3 regions of the uncultured Zhongshania sp. genome follow, and region 3 is predicted to be linked to each of the others. Evidence: predicted binding sites of a transcription regulator. Region 3 holds the regulator's gene; each other region holds the start of a gene.
What was found. The regulator sigma-54, encoded in region 3, starts transcription at its own class of promoters, with help from an activator protein. The targets are predictions, from matches to a motif close to TGGCACANNNNTTGCNNT.

Region 1 (4,287 bases), on a different contig from region 3:
GAAATATTTGATTTGTTTCCGGTGCTAAAAAGTATGCTGAAACGACGCGGTGGGGATTTGTCTGGTGGTCAGCAACAGCAGCTGGCGATTGCGCGAGCTTTAATTACTCGGCCCCGCTTGCTTGTATTGGACGAACCAACCGAAGGTATTCAGCCCTCTATTATTAAAGACATTCAGAATGTCATCAGTATTTTGCGCCAGCAGGGCGAGATGGCTATTGTGCTAGTTGAGCAATATTTCGATTTCGCGCGAGCCTTAGCAGACAACTACGCGGTTATGGATCGCGGCGAGGTCATTCTCTCCGGTCGCGGTGACGAAATGGTGGAAGAAGATGTACGCCGTCATATGACCGTGTGACTCCAAGGTTTATACTAGCGCCGGTTGAAAAACTAGCTGCGTTGTCACTTTGCCCAATAGCGCCTATTTTTGTTTTATCCTCGGCTTTTCAGTCTATGCTTCTCAACCGTCTGTTTTTCTGCCACCCGTTTAAGGAAACATTGCTCATGAAACACCTTGCTGTACTTGCCTTGGCGTTGACACCGCTTGCGGGGCTAGCCGCCGACCTCACTATTCCTGCTGGCAAAACCTATGTTGTCGGTATTGATCAACAAGAATTAGTGCTAGAAAACCTCCATATTGGCGATGGCGCTAAAATCACATTCGCCCCTGCAGTTGGCGATTGGCGAGTGCAGGCGCGGCATGCCTTTATAGGTAAGGGTGTGGTGATCGATGGTAACGGTGTTGAGGGTGAGGCAGGTACATCAAGTAGTGTCGGCGCAAAATGCTCAGATGGCATAGCTGGTGGGAACGGCGGTGATGGTGGTGACGGTGTCGCTATTAGATTACAGCTTGGGCTCGAATCGCTAGGTGATCTTTATGTGCTAGCGAACGGCGGTGCTGGTGGTAGTGGTGGCGCTGGCGGAGATGGCGCAGATGTGAATGAAGATTGTGATGGTGTTCCTGCTGGTGAGGGCGGCAATGGTGGCGACGGCGGTCAGGGCGGCCGTGGTGGTGACGTGACGATTCTTTATCAAGTATTGTCAAAAGTAAGTCGTGGCGATGACATTGCTGCGCGAATAAAAATTGATAATCAAGGTGCTGCGGGAGGCGACGGTGGCGATGCGGGTTCTGGTGGTGTTGGCACGGGCGGTTACTATATCAATAGAAAGACCTTAACAGGTGGCCGGAAATGGGTTGAAGGCGGTGATGGTGGTTTGGCTGGTAGCCCCGGTTCGGCTGGTTCGGCAGGTAATCCTGGGCGTATTTTGGTAGATCAGCTCATTTTGTCGTCAGCGCAGGCAGTTGATGTTAAATCTCCAGCAACGACATTGCTGGAATTGCAGCGCCAAATTGAACGTTTGCGTGCGCGCGTAGACAAGTTGGAGGCCGCTGCTACAGCTCAATAATATGGCTGCTAAGAATTAATAGAAAAGGGTGCCATCCGGCACCCTTTTTTCGTTTTGGTCGTTCGTTTGTTGGTGTATCCGCCGGTAAATGGTGCGAGTGATCAAATTTGGTGCAATTTGATGAGGCGGGTCTGGTGCAGATGTCTATTGTGGTGCCATTTTAAGTCTAAGCTACTGTTTTTATTGTATATGTTGATGGTTTTTTTAATTCCTCTTTGCTGCTAATCGCTTCCTTTCATAATAAATTTGCATGGTTATGATGCATAAAAATAAGACATTTTTTGAAAGTGCTCTATATTTGAGCGTATTCAAACTCACAAAGGAGGGCTCGTAATACATCATTAACCAAATAATAAAATTTATTGATCGTGTTTTGTATAAGTGATTGATTTTAAAAATAAAAATCATAGTTGGCATTGAAAGTGCTAAAGCTTGAGCAGGATAGTGCTTGATCACTTTCTTATACCTTAGTGGAGACTAACAACATGAAAACAATGAAAACCTTAATCGCTGCAAGCGTTGCAGCTGCTTCAATGACTATGGTTGCTGCCCCTGCGTCAGCAGAGCTGAGTGCAAGTGTCAGCGTTGCTAGCATGTATTTGTGGCGTGGCTTTGATCTTAGCGATGGCTCACCGGCTGTTTCTGGTGACCTGACCTATAGCACTGGTGGTTTTTACGCCGGTGTTTGGGGGTCAAGTGGCGACGATACTAACGGTCAAGAAGTTGACTACTATGCCGGTTTCGCAACTCAAGCCGGTCCTATCAGCATTGATCTGAGTGTTTGGAACTACGTATACCCAGGTGCCTCTGCTGGTTTCGCTGACAATGGCGATACTTTCGGCGACCTGAGCGAAATAATCTTAGGTTTGGGTGCAGGTCCAGTTAGCCTGACTATCTATGACAACATCGCTGGCGCTCCAGGCTATTTTTACTACACCTTGGGCTACGACGTAGGCAGCTTCTCTTTCTTGGCTGGTGGTACTGACAACAAAGATGAAGACGCAAACTACAGTCATTTCGATGTTTCGTATGCATACAACGACAAAGTTAGCTTCACTTTCAGCCAAATGATTGATGAAGATAACGATGACGATTTGAAATTCGTTGTTTCTTACAGCTTGCCAATCGACATGTAATACCCCTGCTGGCGGCGTAAGCCGCCAGCTATTTCTTAACTTATTCCTCATGTGTTAACGCATATTGATAGGAGATTTCCGATGAAATTGATTACGGCTGTTATCAAGCCATTCAAACTCGATGATGTGCGCGAAGCGCTATCAGACATCGGCGTACAGGGCATAACTGTCACCGAAGTAAAAGGTTTTGGTCGTCAGAAAGGTCACACTGAGCTGTATCGTGGTGCTGAGTATGTTGTTGATTTTCTACCGAAGGTGAAGATCGAAGTTGCTGTAGCCGATGGCTCGGTTGAACCGACCATCGAAGCAATTAGCAAATCAGCAAACACGGGCAAAATTGGTGATGGCAAAATTTTCGTCACTGCGCTTGAGCAAGTTATTCGTATTCGCACCGGCGAGACTGGCGAAGAAGCCATTTAATAAAGCCGTTGCAATTTGTATTAACTAATTTAATTAAAAGACTTATCTCTTTCCCTTTGGAGGGCATGTGATGGAAGACATCATACAGGTCAAGTACGCCCTGGACACATTTTACTTCCTGGTTATGGGCGCGTTCGTAATGTGGATGGCAGCAGGTTTTGCCATGCTCGAAGCCGGTTTGGTTCGTGCAAAAAACACCACAGAAATCTTAACTAAAAACATCGCGTTGTTTGCGGTGGCTTGTACCATGTACTTATTGTGTGGCTACACAATCATGTACGGTGGTTCTGAAGGCGGCATATTGCCAGACTCGTGGTTCGGCAACTCAATCGCAGATGCGACTGTTGAAGAAGTGCTAGCGTCAAATGGCGATACTTACTATTCAGGTTCTTCTGACTTCTTCTTCCAAGTGGTATTCGTAGCAACAGCTATGTCTATCGTGTCGGGTGCAGTGGCAGAGCGTATGAAGCTGTGGGCTTTCTTGGCTTTTGCTGTCGTGATGACTGGCGTTATCTACCCGCTACAAGGTTCTTGGAGCTGGGGCGGCGGTTTCTTGTCTGAAGCAGGTTTCTCTGACTTCGCAGGTTCCGGCATTGTGCATATGTGTGGTGCTTCTGCAGCACTGGCTGGTGTACTGCTGCTTGGCGCTCGTAAAGGCAAGTACGGCGAGAATGGCCACGTTAATGCGATTCCAGGTGCAAACCTGCCAATGGCGACATTGGGTACCTTCATCCTGTGGATGGGTTGGTTCGGATTCAACGGTGGTTCTGAGCTGATGGTGTCTAACATCGAAGAAGCCAACGCAACTGCGCAAGTATTTGTAAACACCAACGCAGCGGCAAGTGGCGGTTTGATTGCAGCACTGATCGTTGCTCGCTTGTTGTTCGGCAAAGCTGACTTAACTATGGTACTTAACGGCGCCTTGGCTGGTCTAGTTGCGATTACTGCTGATCCACTATCTCCTGATCCAGTGATATCTACCTTAATCGGTGCGGTTGGCGGTGTGTTGGTTGTGTTTTCAATCCTCGCTCTGGACAAACTTAAAATCGATGATCCAGTGGGTGCGATCTCTGTCCACGGTGTGGTCGGTCTTTGGGGTGTGATGGCAGTGCCATTCAACAACAGCGACGCCACTTTCGGTAATCAGATTTACGGTGCTTTCGTGATCTTCGCATGGACCTTCGTGGCCAGCCTGGTGATCTGGGGTATCTTGAAAGCAGTTATGGGCTTGCGCGTAACAGAAGAGGAAGAGTACGAAGGTGTCGACCTCTCTGAATGCGGTATGGAAGCTTATCCGGAATTCACCAACAAGTAAGTCTCCCCCG
Region 2 (4,287 bases), on a different contig from region 3:
ACATTCGCTAATTAGCGCCTGCATTCGCGAACCGCTAAGAACGTCGTGAACACCATCTGTCGTCAACAAGAAAATATCGTTCACAGCGACGTCAGCAGCGCGATAATCTACGTCTAAATTAATATCTAAGCCCATTGCGCGGGTTAGGTAAGAACGCCCACGACCGACGGGCATAGCGTGATCCCGAGTAAGCTGTTCTAGAAAGCCATCCCTCAAACGATAAATTCGGCTATCGCCAACATGAAACAAATGTGCCGTTTGGGATTTAAAGATTGCGATACTTAACGTGGACACATAACCTTTTTCAGCCTGTAAATAATGCTGGCCCTGCCCATACAACCAACGATTTAACGCATTTAGTATTTGCTGCGCAGACCGCTTAACAGACCACGAATCAGGAGTAGAATAATAGTCGCTTAAAAAGCTTGTCACACAGGTTTCCGCGGCCTCTTTACCGGCCTCCGCCGCAGACACACCGTCGGCAATAACTGCGACGGCGCCCTTGGTCGTAAGCTGATCATCAACCGGCATACGAATGCCAAGGCTATCTTCATTCACAGCTTTTTGCCCAGCACTGCTGTGCTGGGCAATGGACAATTTTAAACCGCCATCGAAATGCATCGGAGGGATTCCAGAAACTAAAGCCTAGATCGCACTTTAGCTTACTTCGATCAGCGCAACACTACCGTCTTCATGTAACTCTGCAGTATGCCCCTGGGGCTCCTCGAGAAATTGCACCGCCACAAACACCACCGCCGCGCAGGCTGCGATAACCATAAAGAAGTTGGCATTACTCACAAACGACAACACCGTTAAGAAGATAACCGCGCCGACATTACCATAAGCACCTGTCATGCCTGCAATTTGACCGGTCATGCTGCGCTTGACTAACGGTACTATCGCAAACACCGCCCCCTCACCCGCCTGAACAAAGAAAGAACAGCACATGGTTGCGACCACGGCCAACCAAACAGACCAAGCCGACTCAATCTGACTCAACACCATATAGCCCACAGCCAAGCCAGCAACCAAAATAGACAATGATTTACGGCGTCCAAATTTATCAGACAAATAACCACCGCCGGGACGAGCCGCCAAATTCATAAAGGCAAAGCCAGACGCCAGCAAACCGGCCTCAACCGCGCTCAAGGTAAAGGTGTCCATAAAGAACAGCGGCAACATGGAGACAACCGCCAGCTCAGACCCAAAGGTCACAAAATACGCAACATTTAGAATGGCGACCTGCTTGAACTTGTACTGCTGCATAGGAGGGATTGCAACATTGTTTAAAACGTCGCTATTCACCCGCAGAATTTGGCTCACCTGAACGACAAACAATACTACCAACACAATATACAAAGCGATTGAGGCGAATTCGCTAAGCAACCCCAAATTAACCGGCGACAACTTCCAAGTCAGCACCGCCAAAGCCAAATACATTGGCACGCACATCGCGATATAAAATACTAAATCGCGTTTGCTACTCACCACCAAACCGCCAGATTTTTTGGGCTTAAAGTAAGTTGATCCCTTCGGGGTATTCCGGGCGCGCCAGTAGAAAAAGAAGCCATATAGAAACGCCAACACACCGGTCGTTGCTATCGCGTAACGCCAGCCATCATCTCCACCATAATATAGTGCGAGTGTTGGCAAACTCATTGCCGCTGCAGCAGAACCAAAGTTGCCCCAGCCGCCGTACACGCCTTCAGCCAAACCAACCTGACGGGCTGGGAACCACTCCCCCACCAAGCGGATCCCGATCACAAAACCAGCGCCGATAAAGCCCATCAGGAATCGCAGCATCGCGATCATTTCGTAGCTATTTGCCATTGCAAAAGCTACACAGACCACGCCGCCAGAAATAAGTAGGGCACTGAAAACAACACGGGGACCGAAGCGGTCCACCAACATGCCGACTATCACCCGCGCCGGTATTGTTAAAGCCACGTTCAAAATCATGAGTGCTTTAACCTGCTGAGTACTCAGATCAAAAGCTTCTTTAATAGCCGACAGCATCGGCGCAAAGTTAAACCACACAACAAAAGTCAGAAAGAACGCAAACCAACTTAGGTGCAGCAAGCGAATTTTATCTTGCTTGAGATCAAGCACATTTAAGGTTGAAGAAGACATCAACAGCTCCAGATAGGTCACAAAGGTATCTGCAGAGCCAACAGCAAGCCCTATGCCAAGCTATCTCAGGAAGCCGCCAAGCCAATCATAAGATATTGTTTTATATAACTTTATTTTTGTATTTAGAACAACGAACATTAAAAACGCACCAAAATAGACCCGAAATAAGGCTGTTCCGCCCCATCTTTTGCGCACCATTTAAACGCACAATGCCCCACCACGCCCCGATCATACAACCATCGGTCTAGAAAAACCGCCCCAACAAAGTGCAAAAATAAAATTAAATACTTATTAATCAATAGCTTAAATAACAACAAATACCGTGGCATATCTTTTGCTAACAACTCTACAGATTGTATAAACACCTAACACAGCGAAGGCTAAAGGCCGAAGCAAGCGCAAGTATTAAAGGAAGTAAAGATGACTGACAAACAACGTCTGCTTATTGTGGGTAACGGCCCTGTTGGGCACCAATTTATCGAATCCATTGTTGAGAGCGGTCAGTCCGATCAATTCGACATTACTGTCATCGGCGAAGAACCTCGCCCGGCATACGACCGAGTTCACCTAACAGCCTGGTTCGAAACCCGCGAAGCTGCCTCACTCAATATGGTGAAAGACGGGTTTTACGGCGACAACAACATCACCGCATTAAGCAATGAAAAAGTCACCGAGATTGATCGCGCTAATAAAATTGCCACCACCGACAAAGGCGAAAAATATGCCTACGACAAACTCATTTTATCCACCGGCTCCTTCCCCTTCGTACCGCCGGTACCGGGCCACGATCGTAAGAACTGCTTTGTATACCGCACCATCGAAGATTTAGAAGCGATTACTGCAGCGGCAAAAAATGCCAAGGTCGGCGCAGTAGTCGGCGGCGGCCTCTTGGGACTAGAAGCCGCTAAGGCCATAAAAGATCTAGGCCTTAAAACCCACGTTATAGAATTTGCACCGCGCTTGATGGCCGTACAGGTCGATGAAGGCGGCGGCGCTCTGCTGCGCAGAAAAATTGAAGACTTGGGTGTATCGGTTCACACCCAGAAAAACACCCAGCAAATTATTGATGGCGACGACTGCATCCATAAACTGCAATTTGCCGATGGCGCAGAGCTGGAAACCGATATCCTGGTTTTCTCAGCCGGTATTCGCCCACAAGATGCACTCGCCCGCCAAAGCGAACTCGACGTCGGCGAGCGCGGCGGCATCGTGATAAACGACAACTGCCAGACGTCTGATCCGGCAATCTATGCTATTGGCGAATGTGCTTTGTGGGGCGGTCGTATTTACGGCCTTATCGCGCCAGGTTGGGATATGGCACGGGCGGCCGCTGATCACGTCTTAGGCGGCAGCGAAAAAACCTTCACCGGCGCCGATATGAGCACCAAGCTCAAGTTAATGGGGGTCGATGTCGCCTCGATTGGCGATGCGCATGCCAGCACGCCCGGCGCCAAGTGCTATACCTTTATCGATGAAAAAGCCGAAGTGTATAAAAAGATTGTTGTCACCGCAGACGGCCAGCATCTCTTGGGTGCGGTATTGATCGGCGAGGCAAACGACTACGGCACATTGCTGCAATTTGCTCTGAATAAAATTGAGCTACCCGAACATCCAGAAAGCATGATTTTACCTGCGCTAGACGGCAGCGCAGGAGCTGGCCTTGGCGTAGACGCACTACCCGATGTCGCTCAAATTTGTTCTTGCAACAACGTCAGTAAAGGTGATCTTTGTGCCGCGGTGCAAGGCGGCGCAATGACCGTGGGCGACTTAAAAGTCTGCACAAAAGCAGCGACCACCTGCGGCGGCTGTACCGCGCTGGTCGGCCAAGTTCTCAACGCGGAACTCACCAAAATGGGCGTCGAGGTTAACACCGACCTCTGCGAACACTTTCCCTACACCCGCCAGGAAATTTACCATCTGGTCCGTGTTGGCAACATCAAATCCTTCGCCGAACTACTGGAAAAGTACGGCAGCGGCCACGGTTGCGAAATCTGTAAACCAACGGCGGGGTCGATCCTCGCTTCGTGCTGGAATGATTATATTCTGGAGCCGCAACACGCGAGCTTACAAGATACCAATGACCGCTATTTAGCCAATATGCAAAAGAATGGCACCTACTCGGTGGTGCCGCGCATGGCGGGTGGCGAAGTCACCCCC
Region 3 (4,287 bases):
CGCTTGAATAAGGCTTCGGTGTTCTCGGCGCTGCGCAACTTACTGCGGTAATCGGCTTCATTGAACGCGGTCGCTAGTGCGCCAAGTACTTTTAAATGCTCGTCGTGGGCCTCGGCGGGCACAATAAGCGCGAATATAAGATCGACGGGCTCGTCATCGACGGCCTCAAAATCAATGGCCTGTTCTAATTTGAGCAACATGCCGGTGATTTGAGTGCAGCGGCTGCTGCGGCAGTGTGGAATGGCGACACCGTGGCCTAAGCCTGTACTGCCTAGGCGTTCGCGGGCGAGTAACTCATTAAATAACTCGTCCGCATCAAACTCTGTGTTATCTGCTGCAATACCGGCAGCGATATATTCAAGTAAGCGTTTTTTACTGGTAACGGGCGCACCGTATTCGGTGCGCCCTTCTGTGAGTATTGAGTCAAGTGTCATGATAATTACGTGGTTAACTTCAGTGAGTATCGCGGGTCTTAGCGACCCAGCGATTTTTCTTTGTGTTTGATTAATTGGCGATCAAGTTTGTCGGTCAGGCTGTCAATTGCAGCATACATATCCTCTGATTCACAAGTAGCAAATAGGTCTGCACCTGCAACGTGTACTGTTGCCTCGGCCTTTTGAACGAGTTTTTCTACCGTCAGAGTGACATCGGTATTGGTGATATTGTCAAAGTGTCGCTGCAGTTTTGTGAGTTTATTGTTTACATAATCGCGGAGGGCGGGGGTAACGTCTACGTGATGACCACTTACAGTAATCTGCATATATTGCTCCTTCATCGCTAAAAAATGCTGGCGCCTCGCGGCGAGTTGCAACGTGCGGCGATCGTTAGATCACCACATTGTGAGATCTATGCACGAATTTCTTTTTGCCCGCTGGCTGCGGCATAAAGGGCAGTTAATTGGATATGGATTAATATCCTCATGTTTGCACTTTTCCTCGCCAGAGAACAAAATTCCGGCTCGTGTATGGCTCTCTTTAAACTAGTCGTTTCCGCTCATTAGAGGGCGGAATGACCAGTGATTCTCTGTATTTTGCAATGGTTCGCCGCGCAACTTGAATACCTTGTTCGGCGAGTAAGTCTGTGATTTTACTGTCGCTTAAAGGTTTGCGAGGGTTTTCCGCCGCAACCAATTTTTTGATCAGTGCCCGTATTGCTGTGCTCGAGCATTCGCCGCCAGTATCTGTAGATACATGACTTGAAAAGAAGAACTTTAGTTCAAAAATTCCGCGTGGCGTGTGCATGTATTTTTGGGTGGTGACCCGCGAAATAGTGGATTCATGCATGCCGACCGCCTCGGCAATATCGTGTAAAACCAGAGGCTTCATGGCTTCTTCGCCATATTCCAGGAAGCCGCGTTGGTACTCGACGATTTTTGTAGCTACTTTCATCAGGGTTTCATTGCGACTGATTAAGCTTTTAATGAACCACCGTGCTTCTTGGAGATTGTCGCGGATATAGTCATTGTCACTGGCATTGCTACTCTGCCGAGCCATTGATGCATACTGGGCATTGATTTGAATTTTTGGCGCAATATCGGGGTTTAGCTCTACCAACCAGCGTCCCTCTTTCTTGCTTACGAACACATCGGGAATAACGTACTCGGTGTCATCACTGCCTATCGCGTTGCCGGGAGTCGGATCTAGTGACTGAATAAGCTTTAGGATATCGCGTAGCTGATCTTCTTTTAAACGGCAGCGACGCATAATTTGATTGTAGTCGCGATTGCCGAGTTGAGCCATATATTGGCTTACGACTAAACACGCCTCATCGACGTAGGGCGTGTTGCGTGGCATTTGTTTGAGTTGAATCAACAGGCATTCTTGTAGATCTCGACCACCTACGCCTGGTGGGTCGAATTGTTGGATGAGGTGTAATACCGCATTTACTTCTTCTATCTCTATCGCGTCGTTGTCAAAGCCTTCTACAAGCTCTTCTGGATTGACGGTAAGTCTGCCTTTTTCATCGATGGCATCGATGATGGCGTCGGCGATCATTTGGTCTATATCGGACAGGCGGCTTAAGTTGAGTTGCCAGCGCAAATGATCTTGCAGGGAATCTGAGCTCGAGTGTCGATAGTCGTTGTTGTAGTCACTATCCTCACCAGAGGAGCTACTGCCGGAACCGCTACCGCTGGTTTGAAATACGTCGTCCCACTGGCTGTCCACCGGAAGATCTTCTGGAATATCACTGCGTTCAGCCCATTCGGTGTCGGCTTCAGGCTGAGGCGTTTCTATTTCATTGTCACCCGCTTTTTCGGGCTTTTTGGGTTCGGCTGAGGTGGGTTCGGTGTTGACCTCAATATCGCCGTCGTCGTCGCTGATTTCTAGCAGGGGGTTGGAGTCGAGAGCGGATTGGATTTCTTGTTGGAGGTCTAGAGTAGACAACTGTAATAAACGAATCGCCTGCTGCAGCTGGGGTGTCATTGTCAGGCTTTGGCCGACTTTTAGCTGTAGCGATTGTTTCATAGGCTATGGTTTCTACAACATGATTTAAGTGGTAACGCGAACGGTGTTTTGTTCTACCGGCAATTAAATGCCTCAATGTCAGTGTAGTCGTGACACCGATTCCCTGCAATACCTGTGCCGATTCATTTGTAAGGAACATTACTTACAATGTAAATTTGTCACCTAGGTAAATATCGCGAACGATCTGGTTGTTTAGCACCGTTTCGGCGTTGCCTTCAGCGACGATGCGGCCCTCTCCCACAATGTAGGCTTTATCGCAAATGTCTAAGGTTTCACGGACGTTGTGGTCGGTGATTAATACCCCAATCCCCCGTGCCTGCAGGTGTCTAACAATATTTTGAATGTCGTTAACGGAGATAGGATCGACGCCAGCAAAAGGCTCATCCAGTAAAATAAAGCTGGGTTCGGTGGCGAGTGCGCGAGCAATTTCTACCCGTCGACGCTCGCCGCCAGATAGCGCCATACCCTGGGATTTGCGGATATGCGTAATGTGGAACTCCTGCAGGAGTGCCTCAAGCTTATCTTTGCGCTGACTGCGATTTAGATCGCGTCTGGTTTCCAAAATGGCCATGATGTTGTCGGCCACGCTAAGTTTGCGAAAGATGGACGCTTCCTGGGGTAAATAACCTACACCGTGTTTTGCGCGGCCTTGAATCGACAGCTTAGTGAGGTCGCGGTCATCGAGCTGAATACTGCCGCGATCAGCGTTGACAATGCCCACGATCATGTAGAAACAGGTGGTTTTGCCTGCGCCGTTCGGGCCCAGTAAGCCGACGATTTCACCGCTACTAATCGTCAGCGACACATCCTTAATAATTTCGCGGCCTTTGTAGGCTTTGGCGAGGTTCTTAGCTTGTAAAACAGGCATGGTTATTGGGTTCCCTCTGCGGCAGGTGTTGGCGCCGCGTTGCTGCTTTCTGGGCTTGGGCTAGGTTCGGCAGCGCCTTTGTTATCGCCACTAGCGGGTGCGTCATCTGGCGCCGCTTGGGGTTGTAGCGTCATTTTGACGCGATTGTCTTTTTCATTGCTGCCGCCGTCAGCTATTACCATTTGCTTACGGCCGCTGTAGACGACTCTATCGCCCGAGATCTTGGAGCCCTGGTGGGTGATTGAAGCATTTCCTTGCAGCAGTATTTCTTCTTGCTGCAAGCTGTATTCAATACGCTGCGCGCTGGCAATAACCACGCCTTCTTCTGCGCGCGGTTGCTGTTCAAAATACGCGGGGCTGCCTTCGGCGATCACCTTTTCTACTTTGCGATCAGACTCGACGATAGTGAGCTTGTCAGCGCGAATTTTTAATGAGCCCTGGCTCATATTGACATTGCCGATATAGATACCCTGATTATTCTCGTATATCGCGCGGTCAGAGCTCAGGTTGATCGCTTTTTTGCGATCATCGGGAAGGCTGACTGCGATTTGGCTTACAGCGAGGAAAAGCGCGGCAGCAAGTGCGGCTTTAGTAGGGCTCATAGCGACCTTTTACCTGGTTTAGCAGTTCAACGCGCTCATCTTTCAGGCTGGCTTGCATGCCGATTGAGTTTGTTTTGCCGTTGCGTAATTTGAGCGTAAGCGCCAGTGACGTGCTTACCTCACTATTTTCAAGATTAATATTTAGTGCTTCTGTGGAAATTTCCGCCTGGCGAATTAGGTCTTTCACAATGACGGTATTTTCTAGTGTTAGTTGTTCGCCATTTTGTGAAAGTCGTCCCGACTGCGCGCTCGCGGTCCAAGGGCGCTGCTCGGCGATATTACCGATATAGTAGGGCTTTTGTAAGGTGATTGAACCGTCGGAAATTAGGCGCTCGGCGCTATTTGCTCGCCA

Region 1: AAC007_RS14655 (TorF family putative porin) is a predicted target of sigma-54. The motif match lies at 1,818-1,835, and genes of this name have one in related genera.
Region 2: nirB (nitrite reductase large subunit NirB) is a predicted target of sigma-54. The motif match lies at 2,454-2,471, and genes of this name have one in related genera.

Annotation. Positions count from the first base shown of each region.
Region 1 covers NZ_CAXBHN010000022.1:8,620-12,906, reverse strand. Annotated here, with positions in the region: gene urtE (urea ABC transporter ATP-binding subunit UrtE) at 1-357, shown strand, start outside; gene AAC007_RS14660 (hypothetical protein) at 504-1,406, shown strand; gene AAC007_RS14655 (TorF family putative porin) at 1,892-2,542, shown strand; gene glnK (P-II family nitrogen regulator) at 2,624-2,962, shown strand; gene AAC007_RS14645 (ammonium transporter) at 3,033-4,277, shown strand.
Region 2 covers NZ_CAXBHN010000003.1:127,774-132,060, forward strand. Annotated here, with positions in the region: gene AAC007_RS05100 (bifunctional protein-serine/threonine kinase/phosphatase) at 1-621, opposite strand, end outside; gene AAC007_RS05105 (NarK family nitrate/nitrite MFS transporter) at 658-2,130, opposite strand; gene nirB (nitrite reductase large subunit NirB) at 2,551-4,287, shown strand, end outside.
Region 3 covers NZ_CAXBHN010000004.1:61,651-65,937, reverse strand. Annotated here, with positions in the region: gene AAC007_RS05815 (PTS sugar transporter subunit IIA) at 1-434, opposite strand, end outside; gene raiA (ribosome-associated translation inhibitor RaiA) at 473-760, opposite strand; gene AAC007_RS05805 (RNA polymerase factor sigma-54) at 975-2,465, opposite strand; gene lptB (LPS export ABC transporter ATP-binding protein) at 2,608-3,333, opposite strand; gene lptA (lipopolysaccharide transport periplasmic protein LptA) at 3,336-3,935, opposite strand; gene lptC (LPS export ABC transporter periplasmic protein LptC) at 3,922-4,287, opposite strand, start outside.